Regions from separate parts of the Shewanella sp. Scap07 genome, predicted to be linked through region 1. Evidence: predicted binding sites of a transcription regulator. Region 1 holds the regulator's gene; each other region holds the start of a gene.
What was found. Region 1 encodes sigma-54, which starts transcription at its own class of promoters, with help from an activator protein. Its sites were predicted from a motif close to GTTGGCACGNNNNTNGNNT; they were not measured.
Positions count from the first base shown of each region.

Region 2: a site for sigma-54 is predicted at 1,735-1,753, ahead of FLM48_RS06940 (DUF3192 domain-containing protein). Genes of this name have one in related genera too.
Region 3: a site for sigma-54 is predicted at 2,086-2,104, ahead of FLM48_RS14420 (flagellar assembly protein FlgT). Genes of this name have one in related genera too.
Region 4: a site for sigma-54 is predicted at 2,693-2,711, ahead of fliD (flagellar filament capping protein FliD). Genes of this name have one in related genera too.

Region 1 is NZ_CP041329.1:4,250,549-4,254,762, reverse strand. It holds gene rapZ (RNase adapter RapZ) at 1-462, opposite strand, end outside; gene ptsN (PTS IIA-like nitrogen regulatory protein PtsN) at 459-902, opposite strand; gene hpf (ribosome hibernation promoting factor) at 905-1,192, opposite strand; gene FLM48_RS18725 (RNA polymerase factor sigma-54) at 1,221-2,702, opposite strand; gene lptB (LPS export ABC transporter ATP-binding protein) at 2,833-3,564, opposite strand; gene lptA (lipopolysaccharide transport periplasmic protein LptA) at 3,561-4,091, opposite strand; gene lptC (LPS export ABC transporter periplasmic protein LptC) at 4,078-4,214, opposite strand, start outside.
Region 2 is NZ_CP041329.1:1,576,149-1,580,362, forward strand. It holds gene syd (SecY-interacting protein) at 1-456, shown strand, start outside; gene FLM48_RS06930 (Zn-ribbon-containing protein) at 542-1,315, opposite strand; gene FLM48_RS06935 (DNA-binding protein) at 1,321-1,647, opposite strand; gene FLM48_RS06940 (DUF3192 domain-containing protein) at 1,844-2,164, shown strand; gene FLM48_RS06945 (DUF2789 domain-containing protein) at 2,180-2,413, opposite strand; gene FLM48_RS06950 (GNAT family N-acetyltransferase) at 2,531-3,181, shown strand; gene FLM48_RS06955 (DUF962 domain-containing protein) at 3,174-3,482, shown strand.
Region 3 is NZ_CP041329.1:3,290,195-3,294,408, reverse strand. It holds gene FLM48_RS14430 (NAD-dependent epimerase) at 1-601, shown strand, start outside; tRNA gene FLM48_RS14425 (tRNA-Arg) at 659-734, opposite strand; gene FLM48_RS14420 (flagellar assembly protein FlgT) at 827-1,987, opposite strand; gene FLM48_RS14415 (FlgO family outer membrane protein) at 2,331-2,957, shown strand; gene FLM48_RS14410 (LPP20 family lipoprotein) at 2,954-3,400, shown strand; gene FLM48_RS14405 (flagella synthesis protein FlgN) at 3,531-3,956, opposite strand; gene flgM (flagellar biosynthesis anti-sigma factor FlgM) at 3,963-4,214, opposite strand, start outside.
Region 4 is NZ_CP041329.1:5,011,893-5,016,106, forward strand. It holds gene flgL (flagellar hook-associated protein FlgL) at 1-347, shown strand, start outside; gene FLM48_RS22150 (hypothetical protein) at 362-1,396, shown strand; gene FLM48_RS22155 (flagellin) at 1,628-2,431, shown strand; gene fliD (flagellar filament capping protein FliD) at 2,737-4,089, shown strand; gene fliS (flagellar export chaperone FliS) at 4,104-4,214, shown strand, end outside.

The DNA of each region.
Region 1 (4,214 bases):
GCCAAGCAGGATCTCTCTCACCCTATCACTTAGATCATAAATATTGCGATTAGAGGTATCGATATAATGATCGACCAAGTCGGCTACAGGGCTGAGTAATTTACCTTCGAGCTCAATAGCTTCTTTTAGTGATGCTTGTGAATGGGAGAGTGGGTGTAGGCGACGAGTTTCGCTGTAGCGTTTTAGCAACACTTCATCACTGGCATCGAGAAAGAAGCTCAGTAGTTCGGTGTCTGCTGGCAAATTAGCAAGCTGCTTTTCCAGCTCGATATCTTGCTCTGGCATATTACGTACATCAACACTGATGGCAACCAGTTCATTGCGGCCTTTCAGCTGCTCCAGCAGCGAGTCCATCAGTGGCAAAGGTAAATTGTCGACACAATAGTAACCTAAGTCTTCAAGTACCCTAAGTACTACTGATTTACCTGAGCCGGAACGTCCGGATACCATCACGAGTTTCATTGAGTTATCACCTGATAAAGTTCTGCTTCATCATGGGACTTTCTGAGCTGTTTGAGTATGAATTTATCATTAAGTTTTTCAGCCATGCAGGATAAAGTACTTAAATGTTGTTCACACTGATCACTGGGCACCAGTAAAGCAAATAAGATATCAACTGGCTGATTGTCGATTGAGTCAAACGCAATCGGCTCAGCACACTTGACCAATACTGCGACAGGATATTCGATATTACTCAGACGACCGTGAGGAATGGCGATACCGTTACCTATACCTGTGCTACCCATCTTCTCTCTAGCCAATAGGCTTTCAAAAATCTCTTGTGAGGAAAGGGTAGGGTACTGGACAGCAGCTAAATCGCTGATTAATTCCAGTACCTTTTTCTTACTGCCCGGTGTGGCACAGGTCGTGCACTCCGGCCGCAGGATGGTACTTAGTTCCATCGTTAATGTTTTGTCAGCTTCTCTTTATGTTTAATTACCTGACGATCGAGCTTATCTATCAGGGAGTCAATGGCGGCATACATATCTGCATTATGGGAAGTGGCAAACACTTCACCGCCGGAAAGGTGAACTTTGGCTTCAGCTTTCTGTTGCATTTTTTCTACATTCAACACAACGTGCACATTATTGATCTGATCGAAATGGCGTTCAAGCTTTGAGAACTTTTCTTGAACATAAGTTCTCAATGAATCAGTGATCTCTACATGGTGTCCAGTCAAATTAATTTGCATATAGGTCCTCCAGTGTTCAATTAACGGATCATAAACTCTTACGTTGGTTTGACGGTGGTATAAGCATTGCCTCACGATACTTGGCAATGGTCCGTCTAGCCACTTTTATTCCTTGTTCAGCCAATAGCTGTGCCATCTTGCTATCGCTTAGTGGTTTCTTCTGGTTCTCTGCTGCCACTAATTTCTTGATGAATGCGCGAATAGCTGTCGAAGAGCACTCGCCGCCATCATCTGTGCCAACATGACTCGAAAAGAAGTATTTTAGTTCAAAAATGCCACGTGGGGTGTGCATATACTTCTGTGTGGTAACTCGTGATATGGTCGATTCATGCATTTCTACCGCTTCAGCAATATCGTTGAGGACCATTGGCTTCATGGCCTCTTCACCAAACTCGAAGAATCCTTGTTGGAAATCAACGATGCAGTTAGCCACCTTTAGCAAGGTATCATTGCGACTCTCAAGGCTTTTTAAGAACCATTTCGCTTCTTGGAGGTGACCTCGAATAAATTGACTATCGGCTTGGTTTTTAGTGCTACGAGCCATAGATGCGTAGTGCTGATTGACATTGATTTTTGGCATGTAATCAGGGTTGAGTTCAACCACCCAGCGGCCTTTTTGTTTAGTGACCGTAACATCCGGAATCACATACTCATCACGGTTAGGCGCAACGGTTAACCCGGGTCTAGGGTTCAGTGATTGGATCAATGCAATGGCTTCACGTAAATCATCTTCTTTGAGCTTAGTTTTACGCATCAGCAAGCGGAAGTCTCGCCCAGCAATTAAATCTAAATGCTCTTTGATGAGTAGCTTGGCATTGCCAATATGCGGGGTACTCTCGCTAAACTGTGCCAACTGAATTGACAAGCACTCGCTTAAATCTCGGGCGGCCACGCCAATAGGGTCGAAGTGTTGAATGCGTTTAAGTACCGCTTCAACTTCATCGAGTTCTATTTCCGGATCGCCCATGGCATCGAGAATATCTTCGCAGGTTTGAGTTAAATAGCCGCGCTCGTCAATGGCGTCAATAATAGCCGTGGCGATGGCATTGTCATTGTCTGAAAAAGGCGTGAGGTTTTTTTGCCACTCTAAATGTTCATACAAGCCTTCGCTGGTTTCACCTTGGAAGGGCATATCATCATCACGCATTGCGCCAGAACTGGCATTGGGGGCTGCGGTATATACCTCATCCCACGTGGTATCAACGGGCAGTTCATCTGGCATTGATTCTTGGGTGAGGGCCTCGGATGTTTCTACTGATGAGCTATCTTGATTGCTGGCGCTGTCAGTGGTTGCGCTGTAGTCGTCAGTGTCGCTATTTTTATCATCTTGGCTGCTATCGCTGGCGTCGGTTTGCTCTTCGTCCAATTCTAATAGCGGGTTGGACTCTAATGCTTGTTGGATCTCTTGCTGCAATTCCAATGACGACAGCTGCAGGAGGCGGATGGCCTGTTGCAGCTGAGGAGTCATGGTGAGCTGTTGACCCATTTTGAGCTGGAGTGACGCTTTCATCTTACTGCTATTCCCTTCTTTGTAATTATAAAATGAGAAAGCTTGCTTGTTTTTTATGGGGTTTCTCTAATCCCCAAAATTTAATCAGGTGATGACACTGTCAACAGTCATCACCCTCACTATGGTTTAACTATAGCTTGAATTGTTCACCTAAGTACACCGCACGGACTTGTTGATTGTCCAAGATTTCAGCGGGTGTGCCTTCAGCGATAAGATTGCCATGACTCACAATATAGGCTCGCTCACAAACATCGAGTGTTTCGCGTACATTGTGGTCAGTAATTAACACACCAAGGCCGCGGTTTTTCAGTTGCTCAATGATCTTTTTGATGTCGATAACCGAGATAGGATCGACTCCCGCAAACGGTTCATCTAATAAGATAAACTTCGGGTTTGCCGCAAGTGCCCGAGCAATCTCAACTCGACGTCTTTCACCGCCCGATAGTGCCATACCTTGGCTATCGCGAATGTGAGTAATGTGGAACTCTTCCAATAAATGTTCTAACTGTTCTTCTCGCTGTGCGGTATTGAGCTCTTTACGGGTTTGCAGCACGGCCATGATGTTATCTCTAACCGATAACTTGCGGAAAATACTGGCTTCTTGTGGCAGGTAACCAATACCTTTGCGCGCACGCAGGTGCATAGGATCTAAAGTTAAATCGTCTTCATCAATAAAGATACGACCTTTATCACTCTGAACTAAGCCAACAACCATGTAGAAAGTGGTCGTTTTACCCGCACCATTTGGGCCCAGTAAGCCGACGATCTGCCCAGTTTTAACGGTTAAACTCACATCTTGAACCACAGCGCGGCTTTTGTAGCTTTTGGCTAAATTGACCGCTTTGAGCGTTTTATCGGTCATTGTTGCTCCTGAGGTTTGCTTTCAGGTTCATCAAGCTCTTGGTAGTTTTCGGGTTGGATAATCGTAATGACACGGTCATTGCCGGTACTCTCTGCAATTAACTGTTGTTGTTCAATGTTGTAACGTATTTGGTTACCGGTCACTTGGCTACCATCTTGCTCAAGTGTGGCATTGCCAATTAGGGTTAAGGTGCGGGTGGCAAGTTCATAGCGAATTTCACTGGCGCTGGCTTTTGCTGGACGACCATCTTCCATTATTTGTGAATACGTTGCCGGGGTACCGGTAGCAACCAAAATTTTGCCATTACTTTCATCTTTGGTAAACGCGCGTAGCTCATCTGCATTAATCTTGATTGAGCCTTGGGTAACCTCAACTGGGCCATTGAAGATTATTTGATTATTTTTAATATCTGCTTCTTGGCTCGCAGCGGCAATTTTGACTTCTTGCAGCAAATCGTTTTCAACCGCACCAATCTGCAAGCTAAGGACTGACAAACAAGCAGCAGCAATAAGTTTATTTAGTTTCATAAGTACCTTTTACCTGACTCGTCAGTTTTACGGTTTGCTTGTTCAGATCGCCAAACAAGCCTTCACCCGTGATGATGAAGTCGTTTCCCGTGATATTGATTGTCCTATCTGACGTCATAATCA
Region 2 (4,214 bases), 2.5 Mb from region 1:
GTAGAGCGGGCCATGGAGTTACAACTTAGCGGCGATATCGACGGCCTATTTAGCCATTATTACAGTGCGCCGATGATTTTTAGTTCGCCATGGGGCGAGGGAGAGATTATTCAGGCTTGGAACCAGGTAGATTTTGAATATTTGCAGCAAAACCTAATTGGTCATTTGATGATGAAGCTGAAGTTAAAGCAGCCGCCCACTTGGTTTTTTGGTGTATTGGGCCAAGGTGATGAGATGTTGGTAGTCGATAACCGTGATGGCAGTGTGTGGGTTGAAATTCCTGGGGAAGAACCCGCTAAACGACTGGCTGACAGCGTCAGTGATTTCTTAATGCAGCTGACACCTCGGGTGGCGCCACCGGTTGAAATAGTGGAAGAGTCTATGCCGCAAACCGATCATCCTGGTATCTGGCACCGACTTAAAATCATGTGGCGTAATTTACGCGGCAGTCGTTAAGCCGGCTTAGATTCAGAGCAAAAGACTGTTATACAGGTGCTGATAGCCCGTACTTGAATAACAGTCAGCCACACTGGGTGATGAATTATAGGTGATCCCAGGAAATGTTAGAGACAATGCGGCAGTTGTCGCAGCGAAAGTGAAACAAATCGAGTAAAGGTTGCGGCTGCAACCAGTCTTTTGAGCCGCAGCGTGGGCAGGCTCGCTGTTGCTCCGTTGCTAAGCTCTCACCACCAACACGATAGAGATAGTAATAGGTTGGAATGCCGGTGAGGTATTCTATTCTGCCGCGCAGATCCCAGCCGCGGCGAAACAGATCGCTTTTTTCAGAGGTTAACTCTTCCAGGGCTGCAAATTCCGCTTTGGTGGCCGCTGCCATCTGCAGTTCGTCGCACGCTTGCCATTCAGTTTGCCATTTGATGATGCGCTTATGATCGCCATTAAAGGTGGCAGGCAATTGGTATAGAGGAATGGGCTGCAGGGTATCGCCATTGCGGACTGGCGAACACATATGTACATAACTGGTATACAAAACCTGCCAACTTGGCGTGTCGGTGCTACTGACTTCAGAGTTAATATCTTGGCCAATATATTTTTCCCGCGGGGCTAATATTTTTGCCGCAGTTAAATCTTGTAAGGCAACGTTGACCCATGGACTGTTGTGCCGTTTAGCCAAACTACTTTTCTCTGGTGTAAGTAGGCGGACCCGAAATTCCCCTTCGTTAAAAGCCACAGCAAATTCGCGCCCAAGCACTTGGCCGTTGGCGCGGTAGGCTTCGAGTAAGCCATTAATCGCCTGCTCTGCGGCGGTAATCGTGGTGTTGTCAAAACATTCAAATCGCAGTTCGATGACGTGCATGGTAATTAACCTTGTTGCTTAGCTTGAGACTCAAGCTCACTGACACGCTCGGCTAGCGCGAGATATTTATCATTAAGTTGCTTGTAGGCTTGTAAAAGGCTGTCGATATCGTCCACTTTAGGCTCGGCTACGACAGCCGGAGCGGCGCTCAACGGTGCAATAGCCTGTTGATCAGCAGCAGACATGGATTTGTACTGCTGTAGCCCTTGGATAAGCGTAGGCATGGCGACACTCGTCCCCAGCTTGGTTTTTATCAAGGCAAGGGTTGGCGTTCGTCCGCTTTGACTGATTGACTGTGCGGCTGCCAATACTTGGTCAATGGCTGAAGTCATGTGTCGAATTCCTTAAAACTTAGTAAATATCACAAACACTGTGGTGTTCAAAAATTAACATGTTGTTATAAAACAGTTGGTTATGGTTTTGGCATAAGCCTTGCTTTATCGCTAGTTAAGTATAATAGATAAACAGGATGTCAAAGTGAAAACAAAATTATTGGGTTTGGTCTTATTGGGCGCTGTAAGTGTGGGTATGTCAGGTTGTGTGTTGAATGTCGGTGACGGTGAAAGCGAATGGAGTAGCTATGATTCTTGGCAGCATAAACAACAACAAAACCGCACAAATTTAACCCGCTTAACCTTAGGGATGAGCAAACAAGAAGTGTTGTCGTTGATGGGCGATGCGGACTTTAATGAAGCGTACCTTGATAAAGACAAGGAAGTGCATGTGTTGTTCTATCGCACTCAACGCACTAATGGTGATGGTAAAACCACTAAAGATGAGTGTACGCCGATTGTCATTTCTGAAAACGGTGTCGTTGGCTGGGGTGACCGTGCTTATGCCAGCATCTAGCACTATTATCGTAAGCTAACGTCTTCTCAATAAGGTGTCCAATTGGTCAATCACTTCAGACCATTGGGCATCTTCTGCTATTGCCTCGCGTATAAATGCCTGTTGCGCACTATTCCAAAAAGGTGCCTCAGCTAAACTAACTGTGTCTGCCAATGAATGGGTGACCAGAAAGTTATCAATGGACTCTTGGTCTGACTCTAAACCTAACTGTTTAAAAAGCAACGCTAAATCTGGGGTGTTTGTATCCATATTACCAGCTCGTAGTCACTATTTTGATTCCCTAAAGATAGCGCCTTGATTATTATTTGCACTTTTTTTTATTCTTGTTAGGTTATCAGTATTGATCTAGATCACGGAATCACTGCGATGACTACCACTGCCCCAATTGATAAAACTGAAGCGTTAAGAGCGGTTTACCTTACTGCTGAAGACTTAAGAGTGGCCGCTTCTATTCTTTATAATGCCTATCATGATGATCCGCTTTTTGTCGATGTTATGCACTCGGGCGATCAGGTGCAATATGAGAAGAAACTCCGTGGTGCTATTCGAGAAGAGCTCAATAGTTTGTGGCAGCAAGAACAAGTGTTAATAGGCTTATTTGATGGTGAGCGCCTAATTGGTGTGGCGTGCATAGCCACTGAACAACTGCCATTAGGTGAGGCTAGGCTATGGAACTGGCGTTTGAAAATGTTAGTCAGCGCCGGTTGGCAAACCACCCAAGCATTAATGAATAAGGAGCGCTCTATTTTGGAGCACCTGCCTAGTGCCCACAGTGGTGTGCTGCAGTTCATTGCTATTAACCCCATTGAGCAAGGTAAGGGCTACGGCAATCGCTTAGTGCAAGCGGTGATCAGCTGGAGTGAAGAGCAGCCCGAATTGGCTGGAATTGGGGTGTTTGCGGCCAATGACAATCACGCAAAGCTCTTTAGTCGCCATGACTTTGCCCAGTTAGAGCGACTGACCATTGGTAATGTAGAGGGGGATTTGCTCTTCTATCGAGGTCATAGCAATGACTAAACGCTATCAAAGCTTTAAGCAGTTTTATCCATTTTACCTAAGTCAGCACCAAGATAAACGTTGCCGCGCACTACATTATCTGGGGTCAAGCTTAGTGTTATTGTTACTTATCGGCTTTATTAGCAGCGGTAATTTTTGGCTGCTTTTACTGATGCCGGTTGCAGGATACGGATGTGCTTGGGTAGGCCACTTTGTTTTTGAGAAAAACCGTCCAGCCACCTTTACCTATCCTGGGTATAGCCTATTGGGTGATTGGGTTATGTATATCAATAAGATTAAACGCCTATTCAACCAAGGTTAAGTCGGTTGAATGTGGTCTAGCTATGCTATTTAAATTTTGCTCACTTCAATGGTCGGAATGTAAGTTATTTGCTCGTTGCGCGATTTTTAGGCGATTGTGTTGTCTGTGTTTTCAACGGTTCACTTAATAAGATACTTTTAATCAATAGTTTGGTTTAAAGCTAACATGATTAGTTTGTTAATTTTTTGTGTTTTAGAACGCTAAGTCATCACAATGATTAATCAGAGTAACAAGGGTTATATTTAGTCGTCATCCTAGTAACACGCCATGCCATTGGTATTGCTTTGCTCTGTTATCCATTGCATTAATGATTACGATAGAAGTGGCCGCTAGCCCCCATGGAATAAAGAGTTTTGAGGTAAGCGCTTACATTTATCGTTGTGATTATTGTCAGTTTGCTAGCGAAAATCAGTATAAGATTGATGGTATGCAATATACCTCGATAGTGTATATCTCAACATGCCATAACCCGTGTGAGAGATCTCTTACAAGGCTGTAGGACAATTGAGAGATTTTAAGTGTGTTAATGTCATGCCTACCAGTTAGAAGTGATAAAAAACAATAGCTTGCGTGGTTACCTGTCTGTACGCTCGGTGTTTTTTTTATGTTATTTAATTGTGGGGTGAGATATTCGTTGCTGAACGCCATATACTTATAACTGTTCAAGGACGGACGATATTCAAGGAAGTCGAACAGGATGTTCGTATCACTGACAGGAAGTTAGTGATTAAA
Region 3 (4,214 bases), 960 kb from region 1:
CAATGACAAGCAGCCTTTTTTAGAAAGCGACCCCGTGGATCATCCTATTTCCCTGTATGCGGCTTCAAAAAGGGCGAATGAGTTAATCTCACATACTTACTCTCATTTATATAGTCTACCCACTACAGGCTTAAGATTTTTTACTGTCTATGGTCCTTGGGGAAGGCCTGATATGGCACCGTTTAAATTTGCCAAAGCGATTTCAACTGGTAAAACTATTGATGTCTATAACTTCGGTGAGATGTCGAGGGACTTTACTTATATTGATGATATTGTTGAAGGTATTATGAAAGTGCTGGTGTTAGCACCTACTGGCGAAAAAAGTGAAACTGGTCAGCCTAACGTTAGTTCCGCTCCCTATGCGATTTATAATATTGGCAATGGTTCGCCGGTAAAGCTAATGGACTTTATTGCCTGTCTAGAAAAAGAGTTTGGTATTGAAGCGGCGAAGAACTTTATGGAGCAGCAGCCAGGAGATGTGACCGCAACTTGGGCATCAACCGAAGCACTTACAAAAGCGACTGGATACCGACCAAAGACGTCAATAGCGGAAGGCGTTAAACAGTTTGTATCTTGGTACAAGCAATACTACGACCTGTAAATATGGCAGCAGCAAAACCGGATAGAGGTGGTAGCCTGCGAACTAAGCGATTAAAACTGGTCTCCCCACAGGGACTCGAACCCCGATCGATCGCTTAGGAGGCGACTGCTCTATCCTGTTGAGCTATAGGGAGACGCCAGTGATTATACTGGTTTTACTCTAGATGAAAAGAGCTGGTTAAAGCGCTTTAAATAGAGTTGCTTAATTCCTATACGACCTGTTGTGCTATTGCTTGATTGCCAGGTCGTTAATTTGAATATTCAAAGAAGCATTTTGCCCTTGAAGTAATGCAGTAGCACTTTCTTCAGTAACTTGGTCAATGCTAATCGATGCGCGGCTTTGGCCAGCTATCGCACGCATTTTATCAAGTCTGTCAGGCATGTTTTGTTGTAATACCAACTGAAACTCATCGCCAACTTTGATGCCATGGCGGCGGCCCAAATTGATGATAATACGATCATGCTGTTTGGCGACTATTTGACCGAGAAGTGGGCGGCAATTTAGAATTTTATCGATATCTTCACTAGCTTGGACTAAGATGTTTTCAATATTTTTGCCATAACTTGATGACCAAAAAATATTACTATTAGACGGCACTGTAAGCTGTTTTTTAAACTCCCACGGCGCCGGCGAATTGTATAACTCACTCCAGATCATCTCACCACTGATACCATGGTATAGCGACAGCTTGAGTTGGAACTGGCGCTGAGGGTCATCACTTATCATGCCAAACAAACTTGTTTCCGGTGGGGCGGTAGAGATGTCGATGATCTCTGGCAACAATAAGTATTGGCTGTCGGTAATTTCGCTTAACCAAGTGGGCAAGCGATAGCCTCTTATGTCGATTAAAGCCTGTTCGATATCTAGGCGTTCACTGGCATGAACATGGGGGAAACTGGCTTTACCATGACGCTCAATAACTTGGCCGAGTCTTTCTGATAGGTGACGCTCAAAGTGGCCGATATTGCCGTAACGTAGCTGCTCACGATGGTGCAGTTGCGCTTGCGGGACCAATATAGACGCTTTCAGTGACTCGTTAGTGCACTGGCTGCTTGCTCCATTGTTGACGTCTGCGCGTATGTTAACCATTAAGCGGTCACCAACAACACGCTCGCTAACGAGTTCCACTTGAGTAATATTAATCGATTGATCCATCGAGAATTGATCTTTTACTAGCCGACCGTTTTCAATTCGTTGACTGCTAGAAAAGCTACCGCCAGATCGTAAGCTCACATAGCTGAGGGCTTGATGAATGGCCTCTTCTCGTGCTTGAGTCACATTGTTGTTGATGATCTTTGCTTCGCCTTGTGCATCAACCCATGCAGCGAATGTGGGCATTAAACTGCCACTTAGTATCAACAACACGCCCCATATTAATCGATTCATTTGGTTGTCCAGTTAGCCATAATCTGTATTAACGTTAAATCTTGCCAGTGCCACTTTTATGGCGAATTTGGCAATGTTTATTGTTTGCATAAAATAATTAGCAATTATCGTGCCTGCTTTCGAGCTTATCGCTTTTAAAATTTATACTTAGATAATGTCTTGAGGTTAAAGTTCTTCGTTTCTAAGCCGATAATACAAAAGCAAGTGAGTCATTCTGAATCAATTGGCGTAAATTTTGCTCACTTTCCTACTAACTGTCAGTTTTTGGGCTAAATATCCGATAAAAAACGGACGCAACTGTTTAGCATTTATATTTGTTTAATCGAATTTTCAAGGTATTAACATGCGATTAGCAGCGGTATTATCAGTTTTTCTTGTGCTGGGTGGGTGTGCCAGTACAAGTGATGACATGCAGGGGCAACTCGCTGACGGCAACCATTTGCCGTCAACCTCGGCGGTCAATCATTTAGCGTTGCAGATTAGCAATGAGCTGGTTAAGCAAAATGATGCACTATTGCCAACGCAACCTTTACTAGTGGCAACACCAGTGATGTTAGAGAGCTTACAAGGTTCCAATGAGCTAGGTCTGCAGTTACAACAAGGCCTAATTGCGGCAATGCATTCACACCAGTTTAATTTGGTAGATATTAATGTGGCACAGAACATTCGGGTGACCCCTGAAGGGGATTTTTTGCTGACCCGCGATTGGCAGCAATTACCAACTGACTTGCCGGTTGAGCATGTATTGGTGTCGACAATGACGAAAACTACCCAAGGAGTGATCGTCAACAGCCGCATTGTGAATGTAACCAATAATCGTGTGGTGTCAGCCTCGCAAGCCAGTTATGAGCTTGAAGCATTAACGAGCGTTGCTAAACCCTCAGAGAAAGTCTATTCAGAAGGCGGCATGTTGTATCGTCATAGCGAAATGGGTCAAGGCAAAGTCAGCCTGATAGGAGAGCAGCAATGAGAATACTGTTATTGTTGGGCGCCTTGTTGATAGGTGGGTGTGCTCAAAATGATCGCTACATTCAGTGGGAAACCGAAGCGCCGACCAGCTTTCCTAAGATTACTGCCATAGGCTATGCTCCTTTGGCTACTCAGCCTGCGACAGAGCAGTCCCAGAAAGTACTGATGGCGATGCAAGCGTCCAAGATAGCGGCATATAGAGAATTGGCTGAGCAAGTGTATGGTCAGCAACTATCTGCTTCTAGTCAAGTTAACGATTGGATGCTAACGAGCGATGATATCCAGGCCTCTGTTTCTGGGGTGATTCGCGGTGCACGAGTGGTGAAAAGCTACCCGGCAGGTGAACACTACGTTACTGAGCTTGAATTAGATTTTGAGCAAGTTTGGGCCTTGTATCAGCAGCATAACCGCCCTCAAAAAGTGAAAGAAGTGACTTACTTTTAGTTTTATTGAAAGACCTAGGTTCATTAAAAGACGTTGATAAACCGGCATAGACTGCCTGAAAACTGGTGAGAATGGATCAAACACGAAAAAAGCCATCAATGATGGCTTTTTTCGTGGCTGTTGTACAAGATTAGGCTTTTAAGTCATTGCCCAATGTGGCAATAGTCGATGTTTGCCCTTTTCCATCGTAGGTTAAGCTTGATGAGTTTCTTGAGGCATGTAGTGCTTGAGTAAAGCGGCTAACGCTGGCCATACAGTGGTCAATTAACGTCGCATTCTCACTATTAAGTTGTTGACACTCATTTAAACAAGTTTGAGCGGTAGCGACTTTACTCGCTAGCTCGGGATTGCTTTTGAGCTGGGCGACGTCAGGGTGGGCCGATAACGACATATCATTGGCTTTGATCTCATTGAGCAAGTCTGACTTTTTACCTGCTAAGTCCAACAGTTCATCTGCACTTTGGTTGATGAGAGCTTGTTTTTCTTGCTCGGTCACTGCTTTTAAGTTTGCCAATAATGCTAATTGTTTATCAATTAAGTCGTTAATCGGGCTCATAGTATCCTAGCTTAATTCATTGAGTTCGTTCTCGAACTGTTCAATATTACTGGCCAGTTTTTCAGCATCAATCTTATAGCGGCCTTCTGCGATGGCAGCTTTAATCTCTTCTACTTTTTTACTGTCCACTTCTGGAATATCGTTTAATTTAGATTGCACATTTTGCAACTGCTGCGCTTGCGAGGTGATCGACACCGAATCGCTTTTAGTTGCTGCGCCACCATTACTGGCAGTTTGAGGTGCAGAAGTTGCGCCACT
Region 4 (4,214 bases), 760 kb from region 1:
TACTTAACCAAACACAGGCATTTATTGATGCGTTAAACGATCCAAATCTCGCACCGGGCGACCCAGCATTTGAATCTGTCGCTAATGGCATGCTAACCACATTGGATGACACCTTAGCCAGTGTGGGTGGCGCTATCACCGACATCGGTGGTAAGCAAAATAGCCTGCAGTTGATTCAAGAATCCCATGAAGAGATGGTGCTGTTCAATGAAGAGGTCATTGGCGATACAGAAGGATTAGATTATGCCCAAGCAACGGCGGAATTTAATCTCAAGCTCACCACATTAAAAGTGACCCAACAAACCTTTGTACAAGTCAGCCAGCTGACGTTGTTTAATCAGTTATAATTGGAAGCGAATTTATGTCGACGGTAAACAGTGTTGTAGATACTCACAGTATTGCTCAGCGTAGCCAAACAGTGGCTGCGTCGTCGACAGCGCGAACCGCCGCCACAGACACTCACCCCACCGCTGAAAAAACCGCAATACCTATGCACCGGCTGGAAAGTTACCAGCGCTGGGCGAGTGTCACTCAGGGACAACATAAAGTCTCAGCCGCACAGGTCGCCGAGCAAGGGCTGAAACAAGTCGAAACCTTGCTCAAGCAGCTACACAAACAGGCCAAAGCCAGTTTAAGCAATGACCCAGCTCGCGCAAGCCAAGCCAATCAACAAGCACAACATATTCAGCAGCAATTGACTCAACTTGAAATCAGCTATTTTGACAAACCTTTGTTAGATCATCAGCTTAATTTGGTTTCATCGCAACGCCCTGCGGCTAAGCATCAGTTTGTCATGCGCTCGATTGATTTAACCAGCAGCAAATCACGTGATGAGCAGATTCAAGTACAAGCTAACGGTGAATCAACCACTATTTTGTTACCGGGTAATAGCGACAGTCGCAGTTTGCAAAACCGACTGGCCAAAGGGTTAGCGCCATTGGGAATAGAAGTGATGGCGACCGCTGCAGGTACACGCTTTGCTAGCGATAGCGAACACTGGCAGCAACTGCAACAGGGATTATTGATGACCGGCCAAGGGCAACGCTTGCCTGCCGGAGAACCTCGTACCATAAAGTTACAGGAACAGCTGAGCTGGCAAGATCCTCGCGAATGGCAACTTGGCAGCAATGAAGAGCTAAAACAAGCGATTGCCAAGATCAGTAAATCGCTGTTTAAAGTCGATCAGCAACTGGGCGAAATTCGTGAAGCCAAACAGAAAATGCAGCAACAATTGCATAAGATTAACCGCAGCCAAAGCCATAATGTAAACGTCGAACAAACCCTAGAACAGCTCCATGGTCTAATGCAATCAACGCCGTTTTCGCTACAAGTAACCTCTATGATGGCCCAAGCCAATGTGTCTCGCTCTCACGTCAGTGCACTATTAAAAAGCTAACAACCGCCTTCTCACGCCTTAACCACCGAATAAAAACCAACAACTATTAACTTAAAAATCAGTTATTTAATAATTATTTTAATATTTTTCATCTTTACAATTCAGTTTCGTTTTCCAGTGTCGTTTTATCAATTATGAGAGACAACAGATTATTTAACGTTGACTTATCGAGAGTCTGTTTCTCCTATGAGTTGACGTTAAATAGCCATAATCACACTTGGAGAAACAGCCATGTTATCAGTTCATACTAATTACGCCTCTTTAGTTGCTCAAAACGCAGTAGGCAAAAACAACAGCTTACTTACTACCTCTATGGAGCGTCTATCTACTGGCCTTCGTATCAATAGTGCTGCTGACGATGCGGCAGGCCTGCAAATTGCTTCACGCCTTAGCGCAAACGTTGTTGGCATGGAAACCGCTAACCGCAACATTTCAGATGCAACATCAATGCTGCAAACAGCTGATGGTGCACTTGATGAGCTAAACACTATCGCTAATCGTCAAAAAGAACTTGCTACGCAAGCAGCTAACGGCGTGAACTCACAACAAGATCTAGATGCACTTCAAGCTGAATTCACTCAGCTAACTGAAGAAGTTGACCGTATTGTGGGTGAGACGACTTATGCCGGTAATAACCTATTCGCTTCACTGGATACAGGCGTAACTTTCCAAATCGGTGCAGGCATCAATGAAACACTTGATGTTCAAGTAGCCTCAGCCGGTCTAGCGGGTGTGACAGACGATATTTCTGCAGCGGGCGGCGCAACAGCGGCAATCACTGCAATTGATACTTTCATTGATAACGTCGGTGCTGCACGTTCTGATCTTGGTGCCAACATCAACCGTTTAGGCCACACAGCTTCAAACCTTGCCAACGTGACTGAAAACACCAAAACAGCTGAAGGTCGTATTATGGATGCTGATTTTGCTGTTGAAACAGCTAACATGACTAAGAACCAGCTGCTAGTTCAAGCCGGTACCAGCATTCTTTCTTCAGCCAACCAAAATACTGGTTTGGTTATGGGCCTACTGTAAGCCCCAATTGCGAGTGGTTTACCCAAACCAATTTGAGGGAGCATTTAATGCTCCCTTTTTTTATGTCTATCGTCGCTTTTTCAATATTTACTCACCCACACGCTTAAGCAGTCAACCAATCAAGTCGCCTTACCTAGAGTAACTACAAACGCATTCTGCTCAGTAAGTTAAAGCGGAAAATTACATTCCCGTTGCAAGTAAATAGCGGAAATTATCCGGCCAGGGCTTTACCGTTAGTCATTAATAAACAGACACTTAGCAATTGGCACAGAGTTTGCGATAGCCCCAAGTATGGAGGAGATAAAATGATTTCAGGTATTAGCGCCGCCCAGTTTGCCGAACAGCTCATCATGGCCGAGCGTATGGGCAAAGATCAGCTATATAAAACACAGATGAATCGCTACGAAGCCCAGCTCAGCGCTTATGAGATCTTAGAGAAAAGCCTCAACAGCATGACCAGCAAGCTTGAACGCATTGATGGCGATGGATTTGATGAAAAGACAGTCTCAGTAAGTGATGACAATGCATCGGTAACTGTTAGCCCTGATGCGCCAGAAGGCCAGTATGACCTCTATATCCAGCAACTGGCACAAGCACACCAATTGTCTAAATCTTTTGCCAGTGAAGATGCAACCGGCCTACCTACATCTGGCAACCTTAGTATAGAAGTCGGCGGCGAAACGCTCACCCTTGATATGGGGGCAATTAATGCTGACGGTTCAATGACCATCACTCAACTACGCGACTACATTAACGACCATCCTGACAACCCAGGCGTGCAAGCTTCGCTGATGCGCACCGGCGGAAACGTTGAGTTTATGCTGACCTCTAAAGAGAGTGGCGCTAATAGTCAAATCACTATTCAGCATGATGGCAATGATATCGGCATGACCGAACGCCGAGCGGCCCAAGACGCACTCATCAACCTCAATGGCGTTGATATTCAAAGTAGCAGCAACTACCTAGAAAACGTGATTGATGGAGTCAATATCGACCTAAACAAGACCCACGAAAGCGGCCAAAGCACCACTATCACCATAGGTACTGACTTTGAAGCCAGTGAAACCGCTGTCACAGACTTTGTTGATGCTTTTAATGAATTGATGGATCAAATCAACAAGCTAACCCGCTCTATGGGTAGCGAAGTGGCTGATGACATTGATAAAGACAAAGACGACGAAGATGATGATGAAGACAGTAACACCAGTATTGGTGAAGACCAGCTTGGGGTTCTAAAGGGCGATGCCAGTATACGTATGCTGCAAAATAGCATGCGACAAATGATATTTGAGCCATCACCCAATGGTATGCGTTTATCTGACGTCGGCATCGAAATGAGTCGCGATGGCAAACTTACCGTCGATGAAGATAAGCTCACCGATGCCCTCAAAAGCGATCCTAATGCGGTTAAAGCCATGTTTGTCGACGACGGCGGTTATGTAGACCGTATTGGTGATGTCATCGACCCGTTTACCAAGAGCAATGGCTACTTAGATCTTAAGCAAGACAACTTAGATTCTCAGGTCTCACGTGTCGAAGACAATATGGATCGTCACGATTATCACATGCAGCAACGCTACCAAATTTATCTCACCCAGTTTACCGCAATGGAGGCCAACATCATGAAGATGAACTCCGCAAGCGGGCTGTTTTACTAAGGATACCGATCACTATGTTGAACGAAAATGATCCCTTTAGCGCCTATCGGCATACCACCATCGACGCTCGTGCGGCTGCGGCCAATCCCCATGAGATGGTGCGCATGCTGCTTGATGGTTTGCTC